DNA from 4 places in the Erwinia sp. Eh17-17 genome. Region 2 is predicted to be linked to each of the others. Evidence: predicted binding sites of a transcription regulator. Region 2 holds the regulator's gene; each other region holds the start of a gene.
What was found. The regulator Fur, encoded in region 2, represses iron uptake genes when iron is present. The targets are predictions, from matches to a motif close to ATAATAATGAGAACNACTATCAA.
Positions count from the first base shown of each region.

Region 1: ABEH87_RS06095 (TonB-dependent siderophore receptor) is a predicted target of Fur. The motif match lies at 1,729-1,751, and genes of this name have one in related genera.
Region 3: ABEH87_RS19545 (TonB-dependent siderophore receptor) is a predicted target of Fur. The motif match lies at 1,487-1,509, and genes of this name have one in related genera.
Region 4: ABEH87_RS13415 (siderophore-interacting protein) is a predicted target of Fur. The motif match lies at 1,461-1,483, and genes of this name have one in related genera.

Region 1 covers NZ_JBDFQT010000002.1:157,923-161,058, reverse strand. Annotated here, with positions in the region: gene fes (enterochelin esterase) at 1-1,229, opposite strand, end outside; gene ABEH87_RS06095 (TonB-dependent siderophore receptor) at 1,965-3,136, shown strand, end outside.
Region 2 covers NZ_JBDFQT010000002.1:588,373-591,508, reverse strand. Annotated here, with positions in the region: gene ABEH87_RS08150 (beta-N-acetylhexosaminidase) at 1-1,768, shown strand, start outside; gene fur (ferric iron uptake transcriptional regulator) at 1,824-2,267, opposite strand; gene fldA (flavodoxin FldA) at 2,662-3,136, opposite strand, start outside.
Region 3 covers NZ_JBDFQT010000010.1:94,050-97,185, forward strand. Annotated here, with positions in the region: gene ABEH87_RS19545 (TonB-dependent siderophore receptor) at 1-1,436, opposite strand, end outside; gene ABEH87_RS19550 (hypothetical protein) at 1,625-2,455, opposite strand; gene ABEH87_RS19555 (hypothetical protein) at 2,452-3,136, opposite strand, start outside.
Region 4 covers NZ_JBDFQT010000004.1:208,943-212,078, forward strand. Annotated here, with positions in the region: gene ABEH87_RS13410 (LysR family transcriptional regulator) at 1-480, shown strand, start outside; gene ABEH87_RS13415 (siderophore-interacting protein) at 481-1,386, opposite strand; gene ABEH87_RS13420 (GNAT family N-acetyltransferase) at 1,580-2,707, shown strand; gene ABEH87_RS13425 (hypothetical protein) at 2,911-3,136, shown strand, end outside.

The sequences.
Region 1 (3,136 bases), 430 kb from region 2:
ATCTCATGCCCGGCTGGGATCAGCGCCTGACGCATCTGCTGATTGACCCAGGCCATATCGCCTTCGCGATCGCCCGCTTCCTGGAAGATTTTTAACCGGCCGGGCAGCGCACCGCTGAGCACCTGTTCCGTCAGCCAGCCCCTGTCATGTTCTCCGGCTTCAGAAAAATGGGTGACCAGGCGGACGTGGGGCCACCAGAAAGAGCCTGACTGGCTGAGGATGCGGCCAAACCGGGCAGGCCAGTGCAGCCCGGCATACATCGCCGCCAGCCCGCCGTAACTCTGTCCTGCTACCACCGTACGGTCAGCCTGTTCACTGAAGGCGATGCGGCGGCGGGCCAGCGGCAACAGCTCCTGCTGCACCGCCTGCCAGAATGGGGCACTGCACGGCAGTTCTTTCTCGCGCCATTCAGCATTAATCACGTCAATGAACAGCCAGCAGGCGGCGGGCAGCTGGCCGCTGTCCGTCTCCGCGTGGAGGGCGGAGAACAGGGGCTGACCCTCGACCCAGTTCTGGCCGTCCAGCAGGATCACCAGCGGACGGTCTTCCGGGGTAGCCGTGCTGCCGGTGCTGTACAGCCAGATTCGGCGCTGATTACCTAGCAGGGCGCTGTTCCAGGTAAACTGTTGCAGCCGAAGCGCGTCGGGTTTAACCGGATGGCCGCTGTCAGGCGCATGCCAGGCGGACTGGTCCGGTGCCGCAGGCATATGGGCGGCCGACAGGGCGTACCCGCGACTGTTGATATGGGGGTTACAACAGTTGAGGGGGTCAGCAATGGCTTTCGGAAACAGTGAGATCCACCATTCGCGCTGCTGCTTTCTGCGCGCGTTGTCATCGTCGCTGAAGATCGGTGGCAGTCCTGCCGCGTCTACCGGGATCAGGCTGTAGCTGCCGCGCCAGTGTTGCTCAATGTCCGTGGACCAGTGCCAGACATCGGTCCCCGGCAGGCGCTGAAGGCTTTGCGGCTGCGGGCTGTGATGGTCGGTGACGCAGTTAATGTCGATATACACCTGCCGAATGGCAGAACAGCTTTCATTACCCGCCGGGTCACGCCAGAAATAGTTCATCCTGACTTTACCTTCCGTCGCGCTTTCCACCAGCGGAGTGCCGTGATGCGCAAGCTGCTGCCACCAGGCCTCTGTGCCCACGTTACCGGCCACCAGCAGCTGATCTGCCGTACCGGCTGGCTGACATTGCGGCGTGAGTTTTTGCCGTGTTGTCACGATAATTTCCCTTAATTTACATTTAATGACTTAACTGGTGAGACGTTAATCGCACTTACAGTAAGTGACGCTAATGCAAATAATATTGAGAATAGTTTGCATTTGCAATAAGGGGCATCGCAACTTTCTAATGAGTCTGCAAGTTTTGCGTGTATAGGGGGGTTCTGAAGAAAGCCAGGAGAATCGACGTCAGTCGCGCTAAACGGAGATCCCTGAACGTCGCCCTAGTCAATCAGCGCACCTAATGAATTGACGGGGTTTCACGATTTATTTATCGGCAGGCCGGTTCATACGGCAAAACAGAACATGTTCAAGAAGATTAAAAACACAGGCGTCAGGTGAACTCACAGGGGGGGAGACCGGGTTACAACCGGCGTCTTATCACTCCAGCCTGTACGGGTGATTTGCTGCAACAGGCACGTCGTTTTTCTTTGTTTTACATATTGTTGCTTTTACCGCGGAAGACCAGCGATAACTGAAGTTAGAAAAGCTAATGCAAATGTTATTGAGAGTGATTTACATTTGCATTAATATGCGTGGCAGCTGAGCTCAGGCAGAGTGTAACTCTGCATTTAGTAAGGTTTTTTTAAGCCTGCAGCGCGTGCGTCCGGGCCCTGATGCCCCCCGTCACGCCTGCGGCTCGCCGTGGCTAATCAGAAACCTTAATGGATTGGCAGGCTTTATCGGTTCTTTTCGTAGACAAGGCTGTTTCAGACGAGATAACACAACATGATTAAAAAGATGAAAATCCAGGCCCGCCCTGACGTGGCAATAACCTCCGGGCAGGCCACGTTGCGCCTGTTAATCGCCTGCGCGCTGATGGGCGTTCCTGTCGCCCATGCCGCAACCGATAACACCCTGACCGTCACGGCAGAAACCAGCGAAAGCGTGACCGGACGCAACAGCGGTATTGTGGCAAAAGAGAGTGCATCAGGCACCAAAACGGCCACGCCGCTGCGCAAGACCCCACAGTCAATTTCGGTCGTCACGCGTGAGCAGATGGACGACCAGGCCGCGACCTCGGTATCCGATGCGCTGAACTACACCAGCGGGGTGGTCACCGGCTATCGCGGTAACTCCAACCGCAACGACGAAATTATCAGCCGTGGCTTTCGCTACGCGCCAAAACTGCTGGACGGCCTGCACTATGGACTCTCCAGCTCCAGCGGCGGTGCCGGGCAGATCGACCCGTGGCTGTTAGAGCGTGTGGAGCTGGTCCACGGCCCGGCGGGCGTACTCTACGGCCAGGTCAGCCCTGGCGGGCTGGTGGTGATGACCAGCAAGCGGCCGACGGCTGAAACCGTGCGTGAAGTGCAGCTCAGCACCGGCAACCACCACCAGGGGGAAGCGGCGTTTGACTTCGGCGGCAAGCTGAACGACGACAACACGCTGTTTTACCGCCTGAACGGACTGGCCAGCACCCGGCATGAAGAGGTGAAAAATAATAAACAGGAGCGCGTGGCGATTGCCCCGGCGATCACCTGGCTGCCGAATGCCGACACCAGCTTCACGCTGCTGGCCAGCTACCAGAACGATCCGAAAGCCGGTTCGCGTAACTTCCTGCCGATGGCCGGTACGCTGAAGGAAGCCAGCACCGGCTATATACCGTACGACTTCAACATCAACGACCCCAGCTACTATGGCAACAGGCGCGAACAGGCCTCCATCGGCTACGAATTCGAGCACAGCTTTAATGACGCGCTGTCGTTCACCCAGAACGTGCGCTACAGCCATCGTGATGAAGACTATAAATATATGGTCTATACCACCAGTTCAGCCATTAATGACCACACCATTGAGCGCCGTCCGCAACATGAAAAGGTGATGTCTAACGAATTCGGTGTGGACAACCACCTGAAAGGGGTGTTTGACACCGGTGCTGTAGGCCACACGCTGCTGGGCGGGCTGGATTA
Region 2 (3,136 bases):
CGATGCCCAGGGGGTGTTTTATGGTTTACAGTCGATTCTCTCCCTGCTGCCTGCCGATGGCAGCAACAAGATTGCGACGCTGGAAGCTGTTGATGCGCCGCGGTTTGCCTATCGCGGTGTTTTCCTCGATGTTGGGCGCAATTTCCACAGTAAGGCCGTTATTCTGCGCATGCTGGACCAGCTTGCTGCCTGGAAGATTAACGTTTTTCATTTTCATCTGACTGATGACGAAGGATGGCGTATTGAGATTCCAGGCCTGCCGGAGCTGACCACCGTGGGGGCCAGACGCTGTCACGATCTGAGTGAACAACACTGCCTGTTACCGCAGCTGGGTTCTGGTCCCTTCAGTAACACCAGCGGAAGCGGTTTCTTCAGCCGTGACGACTATATTGAAATAGTGAAATATGCAGATGCCCGTGGAATTACGGTGATCCCTGAAGTGGATATGCCGGCACATGCCAGAGCCGCTGTGATCTCCATGGAAGCACGTCATCAGCGGTTGATAAAAGAGGGCAAGGTCAGTGAAGCCAATGAATACCGGCTTATCGACCCGACGGATAACTCGAATACGACGTCCGTTCAGCTTTACGATCGCACCAGCTATCTCAATCCCTGCCTGGACTCTTCGCTGCACTTTGTTGATAAAGTGATAAGCGAAATTCAGGCCATGCATCAGCAGGCCGGGCAGCCGCTGACACGCTGGCATTTTGGCGGCGATGAGGCAAAAAATATCCACTTTGGTCCCGGCTACAGCGATATTCTTCCCGGTCGTGCGGAAAAAGGAAAAGGGCTGCTTGATTTGAGCCGTGAAGATAAGCCGTGGGCAAAATCACAAGTCTGTCAGAAGATGATAAAAGCGGGCAAGGTCGCTGACTTCGCCCACCTTCCCAGCTATTTTGCGCTGAAGGTCAGCCATCTGGCTAAGTCTCACGGTATTGACCGTATGCAGGCATGGCAGGATGGCCTGAAAGATGCCCGCGATGCAGGGGAGTTCGCGACAAAGCAAGTAGCCGTTAACTTCTGGGATACGCTTTACTGGGGAGGGTACGACAGCGCCAGCGACTGGGCGAATAAAGGCTACCAGGTGATCATCTCTAACCCTGACTATGTCTATATGGATTTCCCCTATGAGGTTAACCCGCAGGAGCGGGGTTATTACTGGGGAACGCGCTTCAACGATGAACGTAAGATATTCAGCTTTGCACCAGATAACCTGCCGCAAAATGCTGAAACCTCGGTCGATCGCGACGGAAATACCTTCAGTGCCAGGTCTGATAAAGCCTGGGCAGGCGCTTACGGCCTGTCTGCCCAGCTGTGGAGTGAGACGGTACGTAGCGATGCTGATGTCGACTATATGATGTTCCCGCACGTGCTGCCCGTAGCTGAACGTGCGTGGCACCAGGCGTCATGGGAGCAGGATTACCAGGCGGGCAAAGAGTATATCGGTGGTAAAACTGAGTTCGTCGATCGCCAGGCTCTGCGCCAGGACTGGCAGCGTTTTGCTAATATTGTCGGGCAGCGAGAACTGGCAAAACTGGATCGGCGCGGGATTGATTACCGTGTGCCACAGCCGGGTGCACATATCATCGGAGGGAAACTGCAGGCAAACATTGCGTTACCGGGCCTGACCATTCAGTACAGCACGGATGCTGGAAAACGCTGGCAGCGTTACGATGATGACCATCAGCCAGAGGTCGCGGTGGGTGAGGTGCTGATACGGGCAGTCAGTGCCGACGGGCTGCGTTACAGCCGTGAAGAGCGGTTATAGCAGGCATAAAAAAACCGGTGGCTGAGCCACCGGTTTTTACACTGAACCTGGCAGATTATTTATCGTGCAGCGTCTCATCTTCACGACAGTCGCCCAGAGAACAGTGACCATAAAGATACAGACTATGGTTACTCAGTTTGATACCGTGACGCGTAGCGATCTCACGCTGACGCTCCTCAATATATTCGTCTCTGAATTCAATGACTTTACCGCAGTCCAGGCAGATCAGATGATCGTGGTGGTGCTGCTGGGTCAGTTCGAAAACGGATTTACCGCCTTCGAAGTTGTGGCGGGTAACGATCCCCGCGTCATCAAACTGGTTCAGCACGCGGTAAACCGTGGCCAGACCAATTTCTTCGCCCATATCAATCAGGCGTTTGTACAAGTCTTCCGCACTGACGTGATGGCCCTCTGGCTCCTGAAGCACTTCCAGAATTTTCAGTCGGGGAAGCGTGACTTTCAGGCCGGCCTTCTTTAATGCGGTGTTATTGTCAGTCATGCGGATATTGTCCTGTTACTTTGCTAGTCACTTAGTGGCTGAAAAGCCCTGAACATCGGTCGGCGCTAAGAACGAGTGCGTTTCAGTATAGAACTGATACTGCGAAATGAAAACCAAAAGGGATGCCTGAAACCGCAAGGGATGTAAGGATAAGTGTCATTACATCCAGGGAAGCGCGCGCCCGAATTATGTCAGGTTAACATTTCGATCTGCCTCATCTCATCGCCCTTTGGGCGACTCACGTCCTTCAAAAAGGGGCAGGCGCTGAGAAAGCGGGTAACCGATGGGGTTATTGTACAGTTTTGCAGGTGAAAGTTACAAACATGTATCTATTACTTCTATAGGAAAAACCACTTTCTTGATGTGAGATACCTCCCACATCAAGTGGTTGTGGTTATGCTTCGATGATGTCTTGCAGCTGAAGCTCATCAAAAATCTGTTTTACCCACCGATCAACACGCTCGTTGGTGAGTTCAGGCTGGCGATCTTCGTCAATGGCCAGGCCTAAGAAGTGGTTGTCATCAGCCATGCCTTTAGAGGCTTCGAAATGATAGCCCTCACTTGGCCAGTGACCAACGATCACCGCACCGTTCGGCTCGATGATGTCGCGAATAGTGCCCATTGCGTCGCAGAAATACTCGGAATAGTCTTCCTGATCGCCACAGCCAAACAGCGCCACCAGTTTACCGTTGAAGTCGATCTCTTCCAGCGTCGGGAAGAAGTCATCCCAGTCGCACTGGGCCTCACCGTAGTACCAGGTGGGGATGCCGAGCAGCAGAATATCAAAGGCTTCAAGGTCTTCTTTGCTGCTTTTAGCAATATCACGAACTTCTGCAACATCTTTCCCCAGTTGCTTCTGGATCATTTTT
Region 3 (3,136 bases), on a different contig from region 2:
CCTTCGGAATAGCTGATAAACGGCGCAATACCGTTATCGAAGGTGTAGAGCGCGCCGAGGCGTTTGGTCAGGCGATGCTGCGCCACCCACTCTTTCTCATTATTGCCGAGATAATTGGTCCCGGTAGAGCGGTAGTCGTCGTAGCGCAGCCCGGCGATCAGGCTCAGGTTGCCGTACTCCACCTGGTCCTGGAAGTAGTAGCCGGTCTGGTTATAGCTCAGACGGTTGAGCTGGGCGGTATACAGACCCAGCGCCGATTCGTTCACCTGATTGTAGTCCGGATTGCCTAAATCGATGCCGGGTGCTTCGTTCGCGGCATACCGGTAGTTGAAGTGGGAGTCCAGATGCTGATAGTCCACGCCCGCCAGCAGATGGTGTTTCCAGTCGCCCAGCTGCCATTGTCTGGTCACCTGGTTGTCGATGTTGAAACTCTTCAGATCTTCATCGGTGGTATAGGCAAAGCGGTCCAGCTGGCTGTCGCTGAGCGCCGGATTGGTCAGGCGGGTAGCGTAGATGCTTTGCTGATGCGTTTTGACGCCAAAGTAGCGAGCCTTCTGCGCCACGCCCCAGCCGTTATCAAACTCGTGTTCAAAGCTGTAACCGAGCATCCACTGGCGCTGCTTAAAGCCGCTCCAGCGGTCACCGGCGTAGGAGCGGCGCGAGGCTTCAGAGGATTTCAGCGCGGCCAGCGGCATGGTATCCGACGGCGTCAGGCTGGGGATATCCTGATACTGCGCATCAATCGTCAGGCGGGTTTTGTCCGACGGTTGCCAGGTCAGGGACGGCGCCAGCAGATAGCTTTCGCTTTTGGTGGTGTGCGGCTGGTCGTCTCCGGCGCTGGCTTTACCGATAAAGCGATAGCTCCAGTCGCTGTCGGCAATCGCCCCGGTGCTGTCGAGATAGCCTTCGCGCAGGTTGCGGCTGCCGCTGTTAAAGCCGACTTCCGTTTTCTGCTCTTTCTGCGGTTTCTTGCTCTGAATATTCACCAGGCCACCCGGTGAACCATTGCCATACAGCACCGAGGCCGGGCCTTTCAGGATATCAACGTGGTCGATCAGAATCGGGTCGATATTGGCTTTGGTATTGCCGGTGACGTTATACGGCAGCTGCAGGCCGTCGTAATACGAGTTATCCACCGTAAAGCCGCGAATTTTATATTCGCTCATATACGAGGTCGACCCGCGGGTTTCGGTAGAGACCCCAGGCACATAGCGCAGGATTTCATTCAGCGAGTTCGCGTGACGCGCGGCGATCTCTTTACTGCCGACGGTGTTGATCACCTGTGGGGTTTTGCTTTCCGGCACCGCCGATTTGGTGGCGCTGTTGGTATAAGCGGGCAGGGCAGCCGCAGTGGAGTCAGAGGCGCTGACCACCAGCGTTTTTTCATCGGTGGCCGCCGCGTGGGCAAACGTGGCGCAGGTGCTGGCGACCAGCATAGCGAGAATACAGGGCCTGGTATTTAACATGGATTAAGATGCCAATGAGAATATTAAAGATAACGACAATTATTATCATTAGCACTAACTATGCAATAACTTCCGAAAATAAATTTAACGGCTATCAAAAAAACGCGCGCCCGGAGAGGGGCGCGCGTTAGGGGCAATGCAGGTTTCAGAGCGCGGATTTACTGCAAATCGACCGTCAGTTCCGGTGCGCCAAAACTGACCACCGTCGCGTGGGAGGCGTCAAAATAGGCGCGCCAGAAGGCTTCCAGCTGCTGCACAATTTTTCCGGAACGGTAGTTATTTTTCGCATCGCTGTCGATCAGCCCGGCCCCGGCAATATAGACCCGGCTGCCGGCGAAATCGGCCAGCAGATTCTGCTTGCTGACGCGCTGCATCTCTTTTTCCGGCACCAGCAGACGGATCTGGTTATTGCTGTAGAAGCTGCCGAAATCGCTGTTTTCCAGCATATCGGACACCAGCAGCAGGGTTTTCGCCTGCTCCGGTTCCGCTTTCAGATCTGCGCTGATGCGCTTCAGGCTGTCCATAATCTCGCTTTTCGCGATGTTATCGCCCTGTTCCGCAAAGGCCGCCGCCAGCTTTTTCCCGATGGTCTGCTCAAAGAACTGCTTCTGCTGCGTCAGGCAGCCATCCAGCGACTTGAGGCTGTCCATCCCCAGACTGTTACGCGCTTTCTGATTGGTAAACGGGGCTTCCAGCCTGCCGTCGAAGGTGCGTTTCATGTAGTTGTCCTGCAGCAGCGCCGAGAACTGATACATGATGATATGGTCGCCCGGCTGGGCGAAGCGCAGCACCTGATGCCAGATCGACTTCTTCAGCTCGGTCGGCACTTTGACCGTCTGATCGATGACGATCACCAGTTCGCGCCCGCTGGCGGGCGGGCGTTCGGCATCCAGTCGGGCATAGCTGTAGCAGCTGGGAATATCGTTACGCTCGGCGGCATGCAGCGTAGCGCTCAGACCCAGCAGGATCAGTGCGATAAGGCGTTTCATGCCGTCCCTCCGTTACGGGCTTTGCTCAGCAGAGCCTGCACCTGCTGGCGCTTTTGCAACGCGGGCAGCGACAGTCCCTGATCGTCAGCAATCAGCTGCAGCTCGTCGGCGCTGAATGAGGTGAGGTCGCCCAGGGCGTGGATCTGCTGCTTTTCAGCGTCATCGGCAACCGGGGTGACTGCCGCAGGCGCGGCGACCGGTTCAGGTGCTACGGCCTGAACGGCGGCCGGGGCGGTGACGACGGGCTGTGGCACAACAGGGGCCTGAACGACAGGTGCAGGCGCAGGGGCCGGTGCTGCCACCGGGGCCGCCGGAGGCACGCTGTATTCCTGCATCTGAACCTGCTGCTCGGCATCAAGGCGCGCTTTGTCACGGACTTTGCCACTGGCATAGTCATGGAAGGTAGGCAGGGCCGTCAGCGCTTCGCTCTGGCTGTTAGAGCGCTTCATCATCAGACGATTTTGCAGCGAGGTCAGCTTCTCCTGGGCATCGCGCTCCACGCGTTCGCGGCGCATAGCGTGCCAGGTGGCAAATTCTTCGGAACCGCTGAAGTTGCCAATGTATTTTGATGCCGTCTTTGACTCGATCCCGGCAAAGGAGCGGAACAGGCCGATCAGAATACCGATCAGCTGCACGCCGACGAAAATCACTGACAGGATAATAAAGGTCAGCTTGGAGGCA
Region 4 (3,136 bases), on a different contig from region 2:
GGAAAAGTGGACGCCGCGCTGTGCAGCCGCAACGAGAGCATCTCGCTGGCCCAGCGTGACCGGATTATGGATGAGCGCTATGTCTGCCTGCTGAACGACCAGCATCCGCGCATTGGCGGGACGCTGACGCTCAGTGCCTACCTGGAAGAGCAGCACATTATTGTATCGACCATCAGCGGGCATTACATGGTGGAGGAGCGGATAAAAGAGTACGGCTTTGAGCGCCGCATCGCGCTGGAAGTACCGCACTTTGCGGCGCTGGGGGAGCTGATTGCCTCCAGCGAGCTGCTGGTCACCCTGCCCTCCAGCGCGGCGAAAATCTACGTTGCGCGCGGCAACGGGCGGATTATCGAACTGCCGTTTAAGCTGCCGAACCTGGAGGTATACCTTTATGCCCACACGGAGATTGGCGATATCACCGCCAAAACCTGGTTCTACAACACGCTGAAAGAGACCAGCCAGCGGCTGATGACGCGCTGATTACCCCTCGCGGCGCGGGCCACGGCTCCAGTAGGCCATAAAGCTGATGCACTCCGGCGACAGGCCGCGCTCGCCAATCAGATAGCGGCGCAGCTGCTTAACGGCGCTGGATTCCGCAGCCACCCAGCCGTGGAAGCGCCGATCTGCGCTGTCGGCGCGGTCCCAGAGAATATCCCCCTCGCTCTCTTCACGCAGTTCACCGCGTACCAGAGCGCTTTCCGGCAGCGTCACCCGCTGCTGCACCGCGCTCAGCAACGCTTCGCCGTGCGACGCGCCGCTTTCTTCACGCGGCAGCCAGTGAATGTCGGCAAAGCGGTAGTGGCTGAGATCAATGCAGTCGCCGCGTTTCGGCACTTCGAGGAACACCTGCAGCTGCGGTGGATGTTGCCAGCCTGCCAGCTGTTCGAGGATCGCCTTCGCCGCCGGAAGCGCCGTTTCGTCGGCGATCACCAGCGCCCGCTCAACGTCCGGGTGCGGGTCCCACTCGTAGCCGCCGCTGCTGGTCGGGCAGGCGGCATTCGGGGCCACCATTTGCAGTGCCGCGCCCGGCTCCGCACTCAGCGCCCAGGCAGAGGCCGGGCCTTCGGTGCCGTGCATCACGAACTCCACTTCGACCTCGGCGGCCCCGGCATTGACGTGACGCAGGGTGTAGGTGCGCGCGATGGGACGGATTTCCTGCGGCATCGCCCGCGCTTTTTCCCACCAGGTTTTTTCACCGTCGTTGGTCAGCGTTGACGGGGTGCCGTTGAGCGACGGGAACAGCAGTTTGATGCGCTGGTCCGGTGCGTCCATCTTCATCTGGCGAATGTCATCACCGCTGAACACGCAGCACAGCATCGAAGGTGAAAGCACCTTCTTACGTGCCAGCACCACATTAAATAAGCGATAACCCTGAACATCCGCCATAAATCCGCCTTGTAAACCGGTAAGCCGCGCCCGTGTGATAACGCGTATAAGGGCGGCAAGAATAGCAAAGCTAAATGATAATGAGAATGAGTATGAGGCTTCTTTACATGCTAAGCGCAGGAATAACGGATTGATCCCGGCGCGAAAAGCAGTCAACGTAGCGTTTTCCCTGTGGTAAATACGGAGCACGCCGATGTCCCTGATGGTCCTGACCCAGCTGGCCGAGATACCTGCCAGCCAGTGGGATGCCCTGGCCCCCAACGATCAGCCTTTTATGCGCCATGCCTTTCTCTCTGCGCTGGAGGAGAGCGGTGCGGTCAGTCGTCACAGCGGCTGGCTGCCGCAGCATCTGCTGTGGGTGGAAAACGGCGTGCCACGGGCGGCGATGCCGGGCTACGCGAAGACCCACTCCATGGGGGAATACGTGTTTGACCACGCCTGGGCCGAGGCCAGCGAGCGGGCGGGGATCCCCTACTATCCGAAATGGCTGTCGGCAGTGCCTTTCAGCCCGGTCAGTGGCGCAAGGGTGCTGGGCGATGAGCAGGCGGCCACGCAGCTGTTGCAGGCAGTGCCGACGTTCCTCGAACAGCAACAGCTGTACAGCGGCCATATTAATTTCAGCGATGATCGCGTCAGGCAGGCGCTACAGCAGGATCCGCTGTGGCTGCCGCGCCTCGGCTGCCAGTACCACTGGCACAATCGGGGTTTTCGCGACTTCCAGGACTTCCTCGACCTGCTGACCTCACGCAAACGCAAACAGCTGCGTAAAGAGCGCGAGCTGGTCGCCCGCCAGGGCGTGGAGTTTGTCTGGTATCAGGGCGCGGAGCTGGATGAGACGCAGTGGGATTTTGTCTATGCCTGTTATGCCAATACTTACCTGATTCGCGGCCGCCAGCCTTATCTGCCGCGCACTTTCTTCAGCCTGCTGGCAGAACGGATGCCGCAGGCGATCCGCGTGACGATCGCCAGCCAGCGCGGGGAGCCGGTAGCGATGGCCTTCAGCCTGGTCGATGGTGACACCTTCTACGGCCGCTACTGGGGCTGTCTGGAGGAGTTCAACCGCCTGCATTTTGAAACCTGTTTTTATCAGGGCATGGAGTACGCTATTGCGCACGGGCTGAAGCGCTTTGACGCCGGAGCCCAGGGAGAACATAAGCTGATCCGCGGGTTTGAGCCAGTGCTGACCGAATCCTGGCACCGGCTGCGCCATCCGGGTTTACACGCAGCGGTTGCTGATTTCCTGCAGCAGGAGCGCGACGGGGTGCAGGCATGGGCAGCAGAGGCGCGTTCCGCCCTGCCGTGGCGTCAGTCCCTGGAGTAAGAAGAATCGTATTAAGGATAATCTGGTAAATATCGTTATCCGCTGATGAAATTGCGTCAGACAGCAGCCTTATCCCCTGACATAAGTGAAATTCATCAGCTTAATCACCCGGTTAAGGCTGGCCCTGACGTCGCGCCAACATTATCCCCGAATATACTTTAATGGATTTCACCATTTCACCTTATATTTTGCCGGGGTAACTTATGTCAGCAACGACGTCCAGCTCTAACAGCCCGAACGCCAGCATTCCTACCAGCGTTATCACCGTGAAGACATTTGAAGATCTGCGCCTGACCGAACCCAGCGGCATGGGTGAAGTGGCGATGGTGCTGGAGTACCGCAAAGATTATAAAATGGGCGGCGGCTTATTTGTCTTTGACGTGAGTGACACCACCACACCGCACGATCACGGCGTCAACTGCGTGACGC